2 regions of the Kitasatospora sp. NPDC033851 genome follow, and region 1 is predicted to be linked to the other one. Evidence: riboswitches for the same ligand, from Rfam matches in the RefSeq annotation. Region 1 holds a riboswitch; the other holds the start of a gene.
The links. Region 1 has a riboswitch for cyclic di-AMP ahead of ACZ51D_RS09345 (M23 family metallopeptidase). Riboswitches for the same ligand answer to the same signal wherever they lie in the genome.
Positions count from the first base shown of each region.

Region 2: linked by a shared signal. The riboswitch ahead of ACZ51D_RS32345 (M23 family metallopeptidase) and the one ahead of ACZ51D_RS09345 (M23 family metallopeptidase) in region 1 are both predicted to bind cyclic di-AMP.

Region 1 covers NZ_JBVIRL010000003.1:547,425-554,583, forward strand. The annotation lists gene ACZ51D_RS09325 (SpoIIE family protein phosphatase) at 1-1,940, opposite strand, end outside; gene ACZ51D_RS09330 (TetR/AcrR family transcriptional regulator) at 2,035-2,601, opposite strand; gene ACZ51D_RS09335 (alpha/beta fold hydrolase) at 2,679-3,506, opposite strand; gene ACZ51D_RS09340 (YiaA/YiaB family inner membrane protein) at 3,675-3,965, opposite strand; cyclic di-AMP (ydaO/yuaA leader) riboswitch at 4,162-4,320, shown strand; gene ACZ51D_RS09345 (M23 family metallopeptidase) at 4,333-5,166, shown strand; gene ACZ51D_RS09350 (hypothetical protein) at 5,230-6,105, opposite strand; gene ACZ51D_RS09355 (GNAT family N-acetyltransferase) at 6,148-6,720, shown strand; gene ACZ51D_RS09360 (sensor domain-containing protein) at 6,928-7,159, shown strand, end outside.
Region 2 covers NZ_JBVIRL010000021.1:105,604-112,762, forward strand. The annotation lists gene ACZ51D_RS32335 (RidA family protein) at 1-367, shown strand, start outside; gene ACZ51D_RS32340 (DUF2470 domain-containing protein) at 490-1,209, shown strand; gene ACZ51D_RS32345 (M23 family metallopeptidase) at 1,511-2,503, opposite strand; cyclic di-AMP (ydaO/yuaA leader) riboswitch at 2,506-2,686, opposite strand; gene ACZ51D_RS32350 (DHA2 family efflux MFS transporter permease subunit) at 2,999-4,534, shown strand; gene purB (adenylosuccinate lyase) at 4,542-5,972, opposite strand; gene ACZ51D_RS32360 (MarR family winged helix-turn-helix transcriptional regulator) at 6,100-6,555, opposite strand; gene ACZ51D_RS32365 (DUF3037 domain-containing protein) at 6,652-7,068, opposite strand; gene ACZ51D_RS32370 (HipA family kinase) at 7,065-7,159, opposite strand, start outside.

The DNA.
Region 1 (7,159 bases):
GCGGTGATCCGCACCGGCGCCGGGTGGCCGGCCCGGGCCGCCGTCAGCTCGCCGTCGGCCGGGTCCAGGGTCAGGTAGAGGCAGGTCGCGAACAGTTCGGTGTCCAGCTCGGCCAGCAGCCGGCTGGTGCGGGTCAGGGTGGCGGCCGGGTCGTGCCCGTCCGTCGCGTATGCCCGCAGGCCGCTGCGCAGCTGGCCCATCACGGCGGTCGCCTCGGCGTTGTGCCCCTGGACGTCGCCGATCACCAGCCCGACCCGGCCGTCCGGCAGCCGCAGCAGGTCGTACCAGTCGCCGCCGATCTGCATGCCCTCGGTGCTCGGCAGGTAGCGGGCGGCGCTGGCGATCCCGGGCAGCCGGGGCAGGGTGCGCGGCAGCATCGCCCGCTGCAGCTCGGTGGCCCGGTGGTGGTGGGTGTCGTACAGCCGGGCCCGCTCCAGGGACTGCGCGAGGATGCCGGCGAAGGCCGAGTGCAGGGTGCGGTCCTCGCGGCTGAACACCCGCTCGGCGGCGAAGGTGATCAGGCAGGAGCCGACCTGCTGCCCGGAGGCGACCAGCGGCAGCACCGCCCAGGCCGCCGGGGTGAGCGGGTCGTGCCGGGCGCGGGCGGCGGAGGGCTCGCTGAACAGCGGGGCGGAGCGGGCCGGCGAACGCTGCATCACGGCCTCGGACAGGTCCGCCAGCCGGGTGAGCTCGGTGCGCCGCGGGCCCCCGTACACGGTGTGCGAGACGGGCAGCAGCCGGCCCTCGTCCACCAGGTCGAGGACGATGCCGGCGGCGCCGAGGGCCGGCCGGGCGATGTCGGTGACCGCCGCGGTGACGTCCCGGACGGTCACCGCCCGCGACAGCGCCCGGGTGAGCGCCAGCAGCAGCGCCGTCCGGGCGGTGGCGGGCGAGCTCCCCTCGTCGGTCGGCGGCCGCTCCCGGTGACCGACGTCCGCGAGCAGCCCGGCGATCCGCACCGGCCGCCCGTGCACGTCCGGCATCACCTCGCCGGACTCCTCCACCCGCGCCACCTTGCCGCCCTGGCGCTGCACCCGGTAGCCGATCCGGTAGTGCCCGCCGGCGGCCAGCGCCTCGGCCAGCGCGGCCTGCACGTCCGGCAGGTCCTCGGGGTGGACCAGGCGGTCCAGCTCGGGGGCGGCGCCGTCCGGGGAGACCGGCCGCCCGGCCACCCGGAACGCCGCGGCGTCCCAGTAGCTCTCCCCGGTGACCAGATCGCGCTCGAACGCGCCGTGCCCGGCGGCCCGGACGGCGAGCGACAACAGCGGATGGGCCGGCCCGGCGGGGCGGCCGTCCGCCCCCTCCGGCACCGGGCCGTCGGATAACCGGACGCCCTGCGGTGAGCGGGCGCCGAGCGGCGAACGGGCGCCCTGCGGGAGCCGGGCGTCCGCGGCGTGGTCGAGCAGGTGGTCGATCCGGTGCGCGCAGGCCTCCGCGATCGTCTCCAGGACGTCCAGGTCACGGCGCGGGACGGTGCCCCGGTGGGCCAGCGCGAGCGCCAGGACACCGACCGGCCGCTCGTCCACCACCATCGGCAGGGTGATCACGGTGACCATCCCTGTGCCCATGCCGGCGTTCCGGTTCGGGTAGTCGATGCCGGTGTGCTCCGGGCTGAGCAGGTAGGGGCGGCGCAGCCGCAGGGCCATCGCCGCGGGTAGCTCACCGGCCGGATCGACCACGCCGTAGCGCTCGTGCGCCCGCTCCGGCAGCCCGTGCGAGACGGTCAGCCGGAGCATCCCGGCGGCATCCAGCAGGTAGAGCGCGGAACCCTCGCCGGTGATCCAACTCGGGCCCTCGGCCAGGACGGTGCCGAGCAGTTCGGCGGCGCTGGTGCAGCCGAGCAGCAGGCGCACACAGCGCATCGCACTGCGCGTGGTCGAACCGCTGAGCGGGGTCCGGCGCTGGTCGGGAGTCCGGCTGTCGTCCTCGGAGGGGGGCACTGATTCTTAATACCCCATTTCCCCGGACGGTGGAGGGTGACCGAGCCGCCGCACCGGCCCCCGCCCACCACGGCCTGCGCACCTGGTCGGGCCGCTACGCCGGCCAGGTGCGCAGGCCGGTGGTGAGGGCGGTGATGAGGCGGTCCTGGGTGGTGGTGAGGTCCTCGGCGAGTTGGAAGGCGCCGGCGGTGGTGAGGGAGGCGAAGCCGTGGGCGAGGGAGCGGACGGTGCGGGCGGCGTGGATCGCCTCGGAGCCGTCGAGGCCGTACTCCCGCAGGACGGCGATGATCACGCCGACGAGCCGGGCGGCCGCCCGGGCCAGGTCGTCGTCGGGCTGCGGGGCCTGGGGGAGGGCGTTGTAGCGGTGGGGGCGTTCGGTGGCGTACGCGTGGTAGGCGCGCAGGACGGTGGCGACGGCGTCGTCCCCGCTGCGGCCGACGGCGGCGTCCGCGAGGCGGTCGGCCAACTCCTCGGTGACCCGGACGGCGATCAGCTGCCGCAGTTCGGCGAGGCCGCCGCTGACGTGCTTGTACAGCGAGGGGGTGGCGACCCCGGCCCGGGCGGCGACGGCGGCCAGGGTGAGGGCGTCGGCGCCCTGTTCGTCGATGAGGGCGAGGGCGTGGTCGACGACCTGGTCGGGGGTCAGTCCTACGCGGGGCATGGTTTCGGCTTCTCCGTACGGAAGTCGGGCGACGGGTCGGGCCGGACGGCCGCTCGGTCGGGCGGCCGGGCCGGCGGTCAGGCGAGTTCGGCGAGGAAGGGCAGCAGGGCGTCCGCGGTGGCCTGCGGGTTGTCGGCCATCGGATAGTGCCCGGACCCCTCGATCATCGCCTTCCGCGCGCCCAGTGCCGCGACCTGCCGGTCGGCGACGAGTTCCGGCTTCGGGAAGTCGGGGTCCTTGCTGCCCATGACCACCAGCGCCGGGCACCGCACGGCGGCCGTCCAGCCGGCCGGCGACGAGTCCCCGGTGACGTATCCGCGGGTGGCGGTCTTGCGGCCCGGGGTGCGCAGGGCGGCGACCAGTCCGTCCACGTAGCCGTCGAAGTCGGCGGGCTTGGCGCCGGGGAAGGCCATCCGGCGCAGGTAGAAGCCCCAGAAGGCGGGCCAGTGGACGAGGGCCGCGCTCATCAGGCGGAGGGCGCCGCGCATCAGGGCGCCGGGCTGCGGGTTCTCGACGAAGGCGTCGATCAGGACGATCCCGGCGATCCGCTCCGGGGCGTCCCCGGCGGCCTTGACGACCGTCGCGCCGGTGTAGGAGTTCCCGGCGAGGACGGCGCGTTCGATGCCGAGGTGGTCGAGCAGGGCGAGGACGTCGCCGGCGATGGCGGCGGGGCCGTAGTCGTCCCAGGCGATGGAGGATTCGCCGAAGCCGCGCAGGTCCATGGTGACGACGCGGTGGCCGGCGGCGACGAGCAGCGGGCGCAGGTGCCGGTACGCGGCCCGGCTGTCGAGCATTCCGGGGAGCAGGACGACGGGGGCGCCGTCGCCCTGTCGGGTGTCGTCGAAGGCGATCCGCCCGCCGGGGACGGTCAGGTACTGGGTGTCCGGGCTGATGGGGGCGTTCATGGTGGGCCTCCTCGGTCCTTCGCTGCGACATCGGCGCTGCTGCCGATAGCCATAAAGCTAAGGCTAATAGCCTTAGCCGTCAAGCCCCCGGCCGAAGAGAGTCTCGAAGGAACTGTCGAAGAGGGCGTTGAAGAGGGCGTCGACGGGAGAGGGGAAGGCCGGCTCGCCTCAGATCCCCTCGGGCTTGAACGGGTCGTGCTCGCTGAGCAGCTTCTCCAGTCGGGCCTGGTCGACCCGGCTGACGATCTCGTTCGACTCGTGCCGGTCCCGGATCACCTTCGCCAGGGTGAAGGAGGAGGTGACCGTGTAGAGGAGGCCGATCCCGAGGAATGCCCGAGTCCACCCGCCGACCGGCAGGTAGGCGATCCCGACGGCGAGGGCGGTGCCCGACAGGGCGAAGGAGAGGATGGCCTGGATGTAGTACGCGGCCGTCGTGCGGTTCTGCATCGGTGCGCTCATGGCGCCAGGATGCGGCCGCCCGGCCGGGCCGCACATGAGTAGGAGTACTCAGATGGGGTGCTCGTATGAGGGGTCGTTCGTTGACGTCCGATCACTCGCTCCACTGCCGTCCCGGACGGATGGCTTGGAATCAGAGCGTCCTAGGATTAACGTTTGATAACGCAGCGCGGTCGTCAACGCCGTTCCCAGACGGCACCGTGCGCCGTCGCCTAATCCCGCCGACCGGCCTCCGGGCAGGTCAGGGAGCCGGGGAACCATGTTCCTTGGGGTGAATCGGCGGGGCCCCGGCCCGGCCGTAGGAGACCTTCCTGCTCCGAACCCGTCAGCTAACCCGGTAGGCGCGAAGGAAGGAAAGGAGCGCGCCTCCGTGGCGTCGACGCACACCCCGGCACACCCGGCCGGCCCCGCAGCCGGTACCCAGCTCCTCGACCACCCCGGCGCGGACGGGCCCGAGGCCCTCGGCCCGGAGGCCGAGGCCAACCGGCACCGGATGCCGCGTCAGACCCGCGGCGCCTCCCCGCTGCTCGGCGTCACCGCCGTCGCCGCCACCCTCGGTGCCACCGGCTTCGCCTCGGCCACCCCGGCCGTCGCGCCCGCCATCGAGGCCCCCGACGAGACCCCGGTCGCGCTCGCCGCCGACCCCGGCCTCGCGCTCGCCGCCCGCATCCAGCAGCAGGCCGACAGCCAGCGCACCGCCGCCGAGGAGGGTGCCCGCGTGCAGGCCGCGCAGGAGGCCGAGGCCAAGGCCGCCGCCAAGGAGGCGGAGGCCAAGGCCGCCGCGACGGAGGCGGAGGCCAAGCGCGCCGCCGCCCTCACCCTCCCGGTGAAGGACTACCGGCTCTCCGCCCACTACGGCCAGAGCGCCCGCTACTGGGCCAACCTGCACACCGGCCTGGACTTCGCCGCCGACACCGGCACCCCGGTGTACGCGCTCGGCCAGGGCACCATCACCTCGGCCGGCTGGTCCGGCTCGTACGGCTACCGGATCGTCGAGACCCTGCCCGACGGCACCGAGATCTGGTACTGCCACCTCTCCTCGATCATCAAGGGCTCCGGCGGCGTCGCCTCCGGCCAGCAGATCGGCAAGGTCGGCGCGACCGGCAACGTCACCGGCCCGCACCTGCACCTGGAGGTGCGCCCCGGCGGCGGCGCCCCGGTCGACCCGGAGCCCTGGCTCCAGCAGCACGGCCTCAACCCGTAACGGACACCCGAAAGCCCCCGGTCGCACGCTCGGTTCGAGCGGCCGGGGGCTTTTCGCGGCGTCTCACTCCTCCGCGGGCAACTGCGCCACGTACGCGTCGATCTCCTCCTGGCCGGGCTCCGGCGCCAGCTCGGGGAACTCCGCCACCAGCAGCCGCGGCAGCCCCGGCACCGTCCACTCCCCGAACAGGTCGAGCGCCGCGTCGACCGCCGCCTCCTCGAACTGCCCGAAGTCACCGGCCAGCTCGTCCGGCATCGGCCGCCCGAGCGCGGTCAGCTCGGCCAGGTTGCGGTAGCTGCGCCGCATCAGGCCCTGCTCCAGCAGCCGCCGCGCGCCGTCCGTGGCCATGCCGACCGACAGCACCCGGCCCGGTCCCCAGCCCCGCTCGTCCGGCTCGTCCAGCCAGCCGGCCGGCACCAGCGACTCGTACGCGGCCAGCCGCTCCTCCTCCGGGAGCTCGCCGAAGCCGGTCAGCCAGTCCCGCACCGCCGCCTCGTCCGCGACGTCCACCCCGTACGCGTGCAGCAGCAGCGCGTACAGCCGGGGCCAGGTCACCAGGTCGGCGCGGCGCAGCAGCCCGGCCGCGACCTCGCCCTGCCACTCGGCCTCCGCGTGCAGCCGCTCCTGGCGCTTGGCGTTGAGCCGCCGGACCGCCCGCTGGTGGTCGATCAGCAACCGGACCGCGTCGCCGTACGCGAGCGGGTCCTCCTCGGGGGTGGGTTGGACGTACAGGTGGAGCCGCTCGTACAGCAGGTGCTCCACCGCGTCGGAGGTCAGTTCGGGCCAGCCGTCGTGCATCCTGCCCTCGCCCAGCTCCAGCAGCGCCAGCACCGCGCGCAGCGGCGCCTCGGCCACCGGCGTGCGGCCCTGCTCGGCCGCCCAGGCGAGCAGGTCGGCGGCCCTGGTGCGCGGGGCGAGTCGCAGGTCTTCGTCGTTCATAGTCCGAACGGTAGCCTCCGGGGGCCGGTAGGGTCGGCCGCCATGGTCCCCGTACGACTCACCGGCCCCCGGCTGGCCATCCGCGAGTACCACCACACCGACGGCGACGTGGACGCGCTGCACGCCCTGTTCGGCGACCCGGAGGTCACCCGCCACCTGCCGTTCGAGCCGTACGACCGCGAGACCTGCGCCGACCAGATCGAGCTCTACCTGGAGGAGGCGATGGCCGGCGAGCGGGACACCTACCGGCTCGCCGTCACCAGGCTCGCCGACGCCGAGGACCCGCAGGACGCGACCCCGATCGGACACGCCGCGCTCACCCTCGGGAAGCACCGCGCCGCCGACCTAGGCTGCGTCCTCGGCCGCGATTTCCGGGGCCGAGGCCACGCGGGCGAGATCACCGGCCTGCTCTGCGACTTCGCCTTCCACACCCTGGACCTGCACCGGCTGACGGCCTCGGCCGACGTGGGCAACACGGCCTCCGCCAAGGTGCTCACCCGACTCGGGTTCCGGCTGGAGGTGCGGGCCCGGCACGACCGGCTCGAGAACGGCGTCCGCTCCGACTCGCACCTCTTCGCGCTGCTCGTCGACGAGTGGCCGGGCCCGACCGGCTGAACCCCCACGGCGCACCCGTGTGGCCAGGGAGACCGGCGGGCCGGCGGACCGGGGGCCGGGGGCGGGGCCGGGGGCCGGGGGCCGGGGGGTTAACCCCACCCCCGATCCGCCAGGCCTCCGGATGCCGCCGCGACCTGCGGTTCGGCCAGACTGGACGACGTCAGCGAGCACGAACGACCGTCAGTACGAGGGGCCGGGGGCCGGAACATGAGCAGCAGCCGAAGCACACGGGACCACGAGTGGGACGTCCTGGACGGTCACGGCGACGACCCGCGCCCCGCCCGGGCCCACCGGACCGGACAGCCGCCCGCCTTCTGGACGGCGCCGTTCTCCGCGCACTACTACCGCGAGGTCGGCTACGTGCTCAGCGGCCTGCCGGTGGCGATCGCCGGCTTCGCCGTCGCGATCACCCTGTTCTGCCTCGGCCTCGGCACCTTCG
Region 2 (7,159 bases), on a different contig from region 1:
CCCCGCCTGGATGTTCTCCCAGGGCGTCCGCAAGGGCCCGATCCTGCAGGTCTCCGGCCAGGGCCCGCAGGATCCCGCGACCGGCGAGTACCTCCACCGCGGCGACGTGAAGGCACAGACGCGGCGCACCCTGGAGAACGTCAAGGCCATCGTCGAGGCCGGTGGCGCCACCATCGAGGACGTGGTGATGTTCCGCGTCTACCTCACCAAGCGCGCGGACTTCCCATTGATGAACGAGGTCTACGCCGAGTTCATCGAGGAGAACGTCAAGCCCGGCGGCGTGAAGCCCTGCCGCACCACCGTCTTCGTCGAGCTGCCGCAGGAGCCGATGCTGGTCGAGATCGACGCCCAGGCCGTCGTCGCCTGACGATCCGGCCGACCCGAGGGCCCGGACGGCACGTCCGGGCCCTCGGCGTTCCCCGAGGCCTGCTTGCCACACTTCGCCAGCAACATTAGGTTAGGCTCACCTAACTATCTGGAGGTCCGTCCATGAGCCTGCCAACCGGCGACACCGAGGTGCCCGAGCCCACCACCGCCGAACGGATCCACAGCCTGCTCAGCACGACCTCCTCGCTCGCCGTCCGCACCCTGGGCGAGCAGCACGACCTGGACGGCCCGGTCTCCGCCCACGGCTCCCGCCTGCGGCTGCGCGCCCCGCTGGACACGCCGCTCACCGTGGCCGCGGCCCACGCCGCCGAGGGCCTCGCCGTCATCCTCGATGTCACCGACGTCGCCCCCGTCGCCGTCCGCGACCGCGTCCGCGCCCGCCTCACCCTGGCCGGCCGGCTGCACCTGGCCCACCTCGCCGACGACGGCCTCAGCGCCCACCTGCGGGTGGACGTCGCCCACGCCGTCCTCGCCACCCCGTACGGCACCGGCGCGGTCACCGCCGCCGACCTCGCCCTCGCCGCCCCCGACCCGATGGCCCGCCACGAGGCCGCAATGCTCACCCACTTCGCCGACGACCACGCCGACGCACTCGAGGTCCTCACCCGCCTGCTCGACCCGGTGCTGCTCGCCCGGAACCCGGACGTCCGCCCGCTCGCCCTGGACCGCCACGGCCTGGTGCTGCGCCTGGACCACCCCGACGGCCACCGCGACGTCCGCCTGGTCTTCCCCGAACCGGCCCGCGACACCGAGGACTTGGGCCACCGGATGCACGACCTGCTGGCCGCCGCCCGGTACGGTCAGCCGGCCCACCGCAGCTGAGTCGCCGGCTCACCGCCCGGCCGCGTCCTCCTCACGTACCGCCCGGACCACCACCGGCGCACCGCGAACGCCACCCCGACCCCGCCCCGACCCCGCCCCGAAAACGAACCGCCGACCCCGAAAACGGCAGCGGCCGGCCCGGCTCGCGAGGAAGTGAATCCCGCGAGCCGGGCCGGCCTGGGCGTGTCCCGCGCCCATGTCCACTGCACGGCGATCACCCGGTCGAGCGGTCACCCGACATGACCATCCCGGAGGATCGATTCGCTCCGCAGCAGCGGTGGTTCCTGAAACCCCGACAGGGTCAGAGCGCGACGCCGTGCGCGCGCAGGTAGGCGACCGGGTCGATGTCCGAGCCGTACTCCGGGCCGGTGCGGATCTCGAAGTGCAGGTGCGGGCCGGTCACGTTGCCGGTGGCGCCGGAGAGGCCGAGCTGCTGGCCGACGGTGACGGTCTGACCGATCTTCACACCGATCACGGAGAGGTGCGCGTACTCGGCGTAGTGGCCGTCGGCGAGCTTGATCTCGACCTCGTTGCCGTAGGCGCCGCCGTTGCCGGCCTTGACCACGACACCGTTGGCGACGGCGCGCAGCGGGGTGCCGGTGGAGGCCACGAAGTCCTGGCCGGTGTGGTGGCCGGAGGCCCACATCGAGCCGGCCACGCCGTAGGCCTCGCCGAGCACCGGGTGGGCCAGCGGCGCGACGAAGCCGGAGGCGGCGGCGACCGGAGCGGCGGTCACGGCCTGGGCCGGAGCGGCGGTCTGAACCTGGGTCTGCACCTGGGCGGCCGGCTTGGCGGCCTCGGTCTTGACCTGGACCTGGGCCTGCGGCTTGGCGGCCGAAGTGGCCTGGGTGACCGGAGCGGCCGGCTTGGCGGGCTTGGCCGGGGCGACGTCCGCGGACGGCGCGGCAGCGTGGCCGGCGATCGCGAACTGCTGGCCCGGGAAGATCAGGTTCGGGTTGGCGCCGACGACCGAGCGGTTCTGCTCGTACAGCGCGTGCCAGCCGCCCTCGACGTGCTTGGCGTCGGCGATCTTGGACAGGGTGTCGCCGCTGACGACGCGGTAGCTCTCGTGCGCGGCGGCCGGAGCGGCCTGGGCCGGCGCGGCCTGAGCCGGCGCGGCGTCGACGGCGGTGGTGGAGGCGGCGGTCTGCGGGGCCGGGGCGACCAGGGCGGTGTGGGCCTGGGCGCTCATCGCGGTGACGAGCGGGAGGGCGAAGGAGACACCGGTGACGGCGGTGGCGATGCCGATGCGGGCGGCGCGGGGCAGGGCGATACGACGAGCCTGAGCAGGCATGGAAGTTTCCTCTCCGACGCCTGCGAGGTGAGCTGTCGGGTTCGGGCTGGAGTTGCCCGGCCGCATGCGCGGCTTCACCCCAAGCCGGCCCTGGACGCCGCGCCCTGAGGCGCGAACTTCCGGTCCGGCGACTTACCTGTGGGTCCCCCGCTCCTGCCGTACAGAGTTCAGTTCGAACCACCGGGAAGCGGCAGGACTCGGCGTTCCACCCGGTGGATCCGTCCGGACTGGCCGGGCGGTCGCTGAACTAAAACCCATCCGTTCGGGTGAAGCAATGTCGATCTCTTGAATCGGCAACCATCCCCCGGGGTGCGGTGACTCTCCGGATGATCCGCTGCACGGTGCGTACGCGATCCATTCACCCCGCGCCACTGATCCACGACCCTGCGCCGACATCGACGGCACTGCGCGGTCGTCCGCTCACGCACCGCACACCACCGACACACCCGCCGGTGACCCTTGTCACGCGGGCCTCACGGGGAGCAGGATCGGGCCGTGGCCACTTCCGAGGCCGGCACCCTGCGCCTGGGCACCGCGCAGGGTCGCTGGGTACTACTGGCGACGGTGCTCGGCTCCAGCATGGCGATGCTGGACGGCACCGTGGTGAACGTCGCCCTGCCCCGCATCGGCGCCGACCTCGGCGCCTCCCTGGCGTCCCTTCAGTGGACGCTGAACGGCTATCTGCTCACCCTGGCAGGCCTGATCCTGCTCGGCGGCGCGCTCGGCGACCGGTACGGAAGGCGCCGGGTCTTCCTCATCGGCGTGGTCTGGTTCGCCGCCGCCTCCGCGGCCTGCGCCGCCGCGCCGAACATCCAGGTGCTGATCGCCGCCCGCGCCGTCCAGGGCATCGGCGGGGCGCTGCTCACCCCCGGCTCGCTCGCCATGCTCCAAGCCGTCTTCGACCCTGACGACCGCTCGGCCGCGGTCGGGCTGTGGTCGGGCCTCGGCGGCGTGTCGGCCGCGGTCGGCCCCTTCCTCGGCGGCTGGCTGGTGGACGGCCCGGGCTGGCGCTGGATCTTCCTGCTGAACCTGCCGCTCGCGGCCGCCGTGATCACGGTCACCACGCGGTACGTGCCGGAGAGCCGGGACGAGAGCGCCACCGGCCGCTTCGACGTGCTCGGCGCGGTGCTCGCCGCGTTCGCCCTCGGCGCGATCACCTACGCGCTGACCGCCGCCGGGGAGGGCGTGTCCGCCGTGGTCTGGGTCAGCGGGTTGATCGGTGTGGTGCTCGGCGTCGCCTTCGTGGCCGTCGAGCGCCGCGCGCCCGATCCGATGCTGCCGCTCGGCCTGTTCTCCTCCCGGCTGTTCACCGCCGTGAACCTGGTCACCCTCTGCGTGTACGCGGCGTTCAGCGGCGTCTTCTTCCTGCTGGTGGTGCAGCTGCAGATCGTCGCCGGGTTCTCGCCGCTGGTCTCGGGCTTCGCGCTGGTGCCGATCACGGTGCTGATGCTGGGGCTGTCGGCGCGCGCCGGGCGCCTCGGCAAGCGGATCGGCCCGCGGATCCCGCTCACCGTCGGCCCGCTGCTGTGCGCCGCCGGGGTGCTGCTGATGCTGCGCATCGGCCCGGGCTCTTCCTACTGGGCGGACGTGCTGCCCGCCGTCACGGTGATGGGCTGCGGCATGACGCTGCTGGTCGCGCCGTTGACGGCCACCGTGCTGGCGGCCGTCGAGGTCCGGCACGCGGGCATCGCGAGCGGGGTGAACAACGCCGCCGCCCGCGCGGCCGGCCTGCTCGCGGTGGCCGCCCTCCCGGCCCTGGCCGGACTGAGCGGCGACGCCTACCGGGTGCCGTCCGCGGTCGACTCCGCCTTCCACACCGCGATGCTGATCTGCGCGGGTCTGCTGGCCGGCGGCGGGCTGATCGCCTTCGCCACCGTCCGGGGCAACGTCCTCGCCCCCGAGGACCACCTGGTGGCCGAGCCGGACTGCGCGTGGACCTGCGGCACCACCCCGCCGCTCGACCCGGGCCACGTCCACACGCACGAGGGCCCCGTCACCGGTCCGGTGGCGGGGCCCTCGCCCGACAGCTGACGAGTGGTCAGAGGATGTCGGCGGGGACGTACTTGGCGGCCTCCGGGTAGGCGGCCGCGACGGCCTCCACCTGACGGACCACCTCGGCGACCTGGGCACCGGCCGCACCGGTGAAGGAGAGCTTGTCGGCCAGCAGCGCGTCCAGCGCGGCCCGGTCCAGCGGGATCCGCTCGTCGGCGGCCAGGCGGTCGAGCAGCTCGTTCTCCCGGGCGCCCGCGCGCATCGCCAGCGCGGAGGCGACGGCGTGCTCCTTGATGACCTCGTGCCCGGTCTCCCGGCCGACGCCCGCGCGCACCGCGCCCATCAGCACCTTGGTGGTGGCGAGGAACGGCAGGTAGCGGTCCAGCTCGGCCTCGACCACGGCGGGGAAGGCGCCGAACTCGTCGAGGACGGTCAGGAAGGTCTCCAGCAGGCCGTCGAAGGCGAAGAAGGCGTCCGGCAGCGCGACCCGGCGCACCACCGAGCAGGAGACGTCGCCCTCGTTCCACTGGTCGCCGGCCAGCTCGCCGGTCATCGAGGCGTAGCCGCGCAGGATGACGGCCAGGCCGTTGACGCGCTCGCAGGAGCGGGTGTTCATCTTGTGCGGCATCGCGGAGGAGCCGACCTGGCCCTCCTTGAAGCCCTCGGTGACGAGCTCGTGGCCGGCCATCAGGCGGATGGTCTTGGCCAGGCTGGACGGCGCGGCGGCCAGCTGGACGAGCGCGGTGAGCACCTCGAAGTCCAGCGAGCGCGGGTAGACCTGGCCGACGCTGGTCAGCACGTTGTCGAAGCCGAGGTGCGCGGCGACCCGGCGCTCCAGCTCGGCCAGCTTCTCGGTGTCCCCGCCCATCAGGTCCAGCATGTCCTGGGAGGTGCCGACCGGGCCCTTGATCCCGCGCAGCGGGTAGCGGGCGATCAGCTCCTCCAGCCGGCGGAAGGCGACCAGCAGCTCGTCGGTGATCGACGCGAAGCGCTTGCCCAGGGTGGTGGCCTGCGCGGCCACGTTGTGCGAGCGGCCGGCCATGACCAGCTCGGAGTGCTGGGCGGACAGCGTGGCCAGGCGGACCAGCACGGCGACCGCGCGGTCGCGCACGTGCTCCAGCGACCGGCGGATCTGCAGCTGCTCGACGTTCTCGGTCAGGTCCCGGGACGTCATGCCCTTGTGGATCTGCTCGTGGCCGGCGAGTTCGCTGAACTCCTCGATCCGGGCCTTCACGTCGTGGCGGGTGACCCGCTCACGGGCGGCGATCGAGCCGAGGTCGACCTGGTCGATCACCCGCTCGTAGTCGGCGACGGCGTTCGCCGGCACCTCGACGCCGAGGTCCTGCTGGGCCTTCAGGACGGCGAGCCACAGGTGGCGCTCGAGGACCACCTTGTGCTCGGGGGACCACAGCTGGGCCAGGGTCGCCGAGGCGTACCGGGAGGCCAGGACATTGGGGATCTGGGGCTTCGCGCTCACGCTTCGCAAGGGTAACAGCCGAGGTCACGCCGGACGTCGGCACCCTGCTCCACCGGCGGCCGCGGCCGCCGGAACCCGCCGGACCGCTCGGCCCGACGCGGGTCCGCGGGTACGGGCGGCGCAGGGCCTACTGCGCGCCGCCCGTCCGGCCGGCCAGCACCGGCAGGACCTGCGTGCAGATCGAGTGCAGGGCGATCCGCTGCTCGTCGTTCATCGCCTCGAACGCCTGGTGGGTACGGCCCATCTCGCTGCGGATGAGGCCCAGGATCTCCCGACCCTCGGCCGTGATCACCACGATCTTCACCCGGCGGTCACCGGCCGCCGCCGCCCGGTTGGCCAGGCCCAGCGACTCCAGCCGGTCCACGATCCCGGTGACGTTCGACGCGTCGCAGCCCAGCCGTCCGGCCAGCGCGCGCATCGGCACCGGCTCCTGGACCGCGCCCAGCGCCTTGGCCTGCGAGGAGGAGAGCCCGTGCCGGGCCGCGGCCGCCGCGAAGTCCTGGAAATACGCGGCGCCGACGGCGGCCAACGCCTCCATCAGCTCGGCGTTGGTCGGTACGGTCGTCGTCGGTGTCGAACCCATGGGGTCAGGGTACGACCAGGTGCTTCAGCAACTCAAGCTTTGACCGGAGCAACCGTCGCGAGCCGCCTCACACCTTCACAGACATGCACCCGGCGGTCACAGCACCAACTGGTCGAACAGCCGCCGCAACTCGGCGTCCGGGTCGGCGGTCAGCCCGGTGTGCACCGGCCCCGGCTGGACGATCGCGCTGCGCGGCGCGGTCAGCCAGCGGAACCGCTGCCCGGGGCTGTCCCCCGCCGCCGGCCCGGCCTGCGGCCCGCCCAGGCAGACCGCCTCGATCCCGTGCAGCGCCCGCCGCACCCCCTGCACGTCCGTCACCGGGTCCAGCGCCAGCAGCCGCGCCTGGTCCAGGTGGGTCCGCGCCGCCAGGTGCGAACTCTGCCGGCAGTACAGCAGCACCCCGACGTTGACGCACTCACCGCGCTCGACCCTCGGCACCGCGCGGATCACGGCGTACTCGTAGTCGTGCAGCTCGACGATGGCCGGCAGCGCGGGCGTCGACGACTCGCTCATGCGGGCACCTCCGGCAGCCAGTCACGCGGACCGGCCAGTCGCCCGGTCAGCTGGGAACGGTACGCGGCGCGCACCTCGTCGGGCGAGTCGA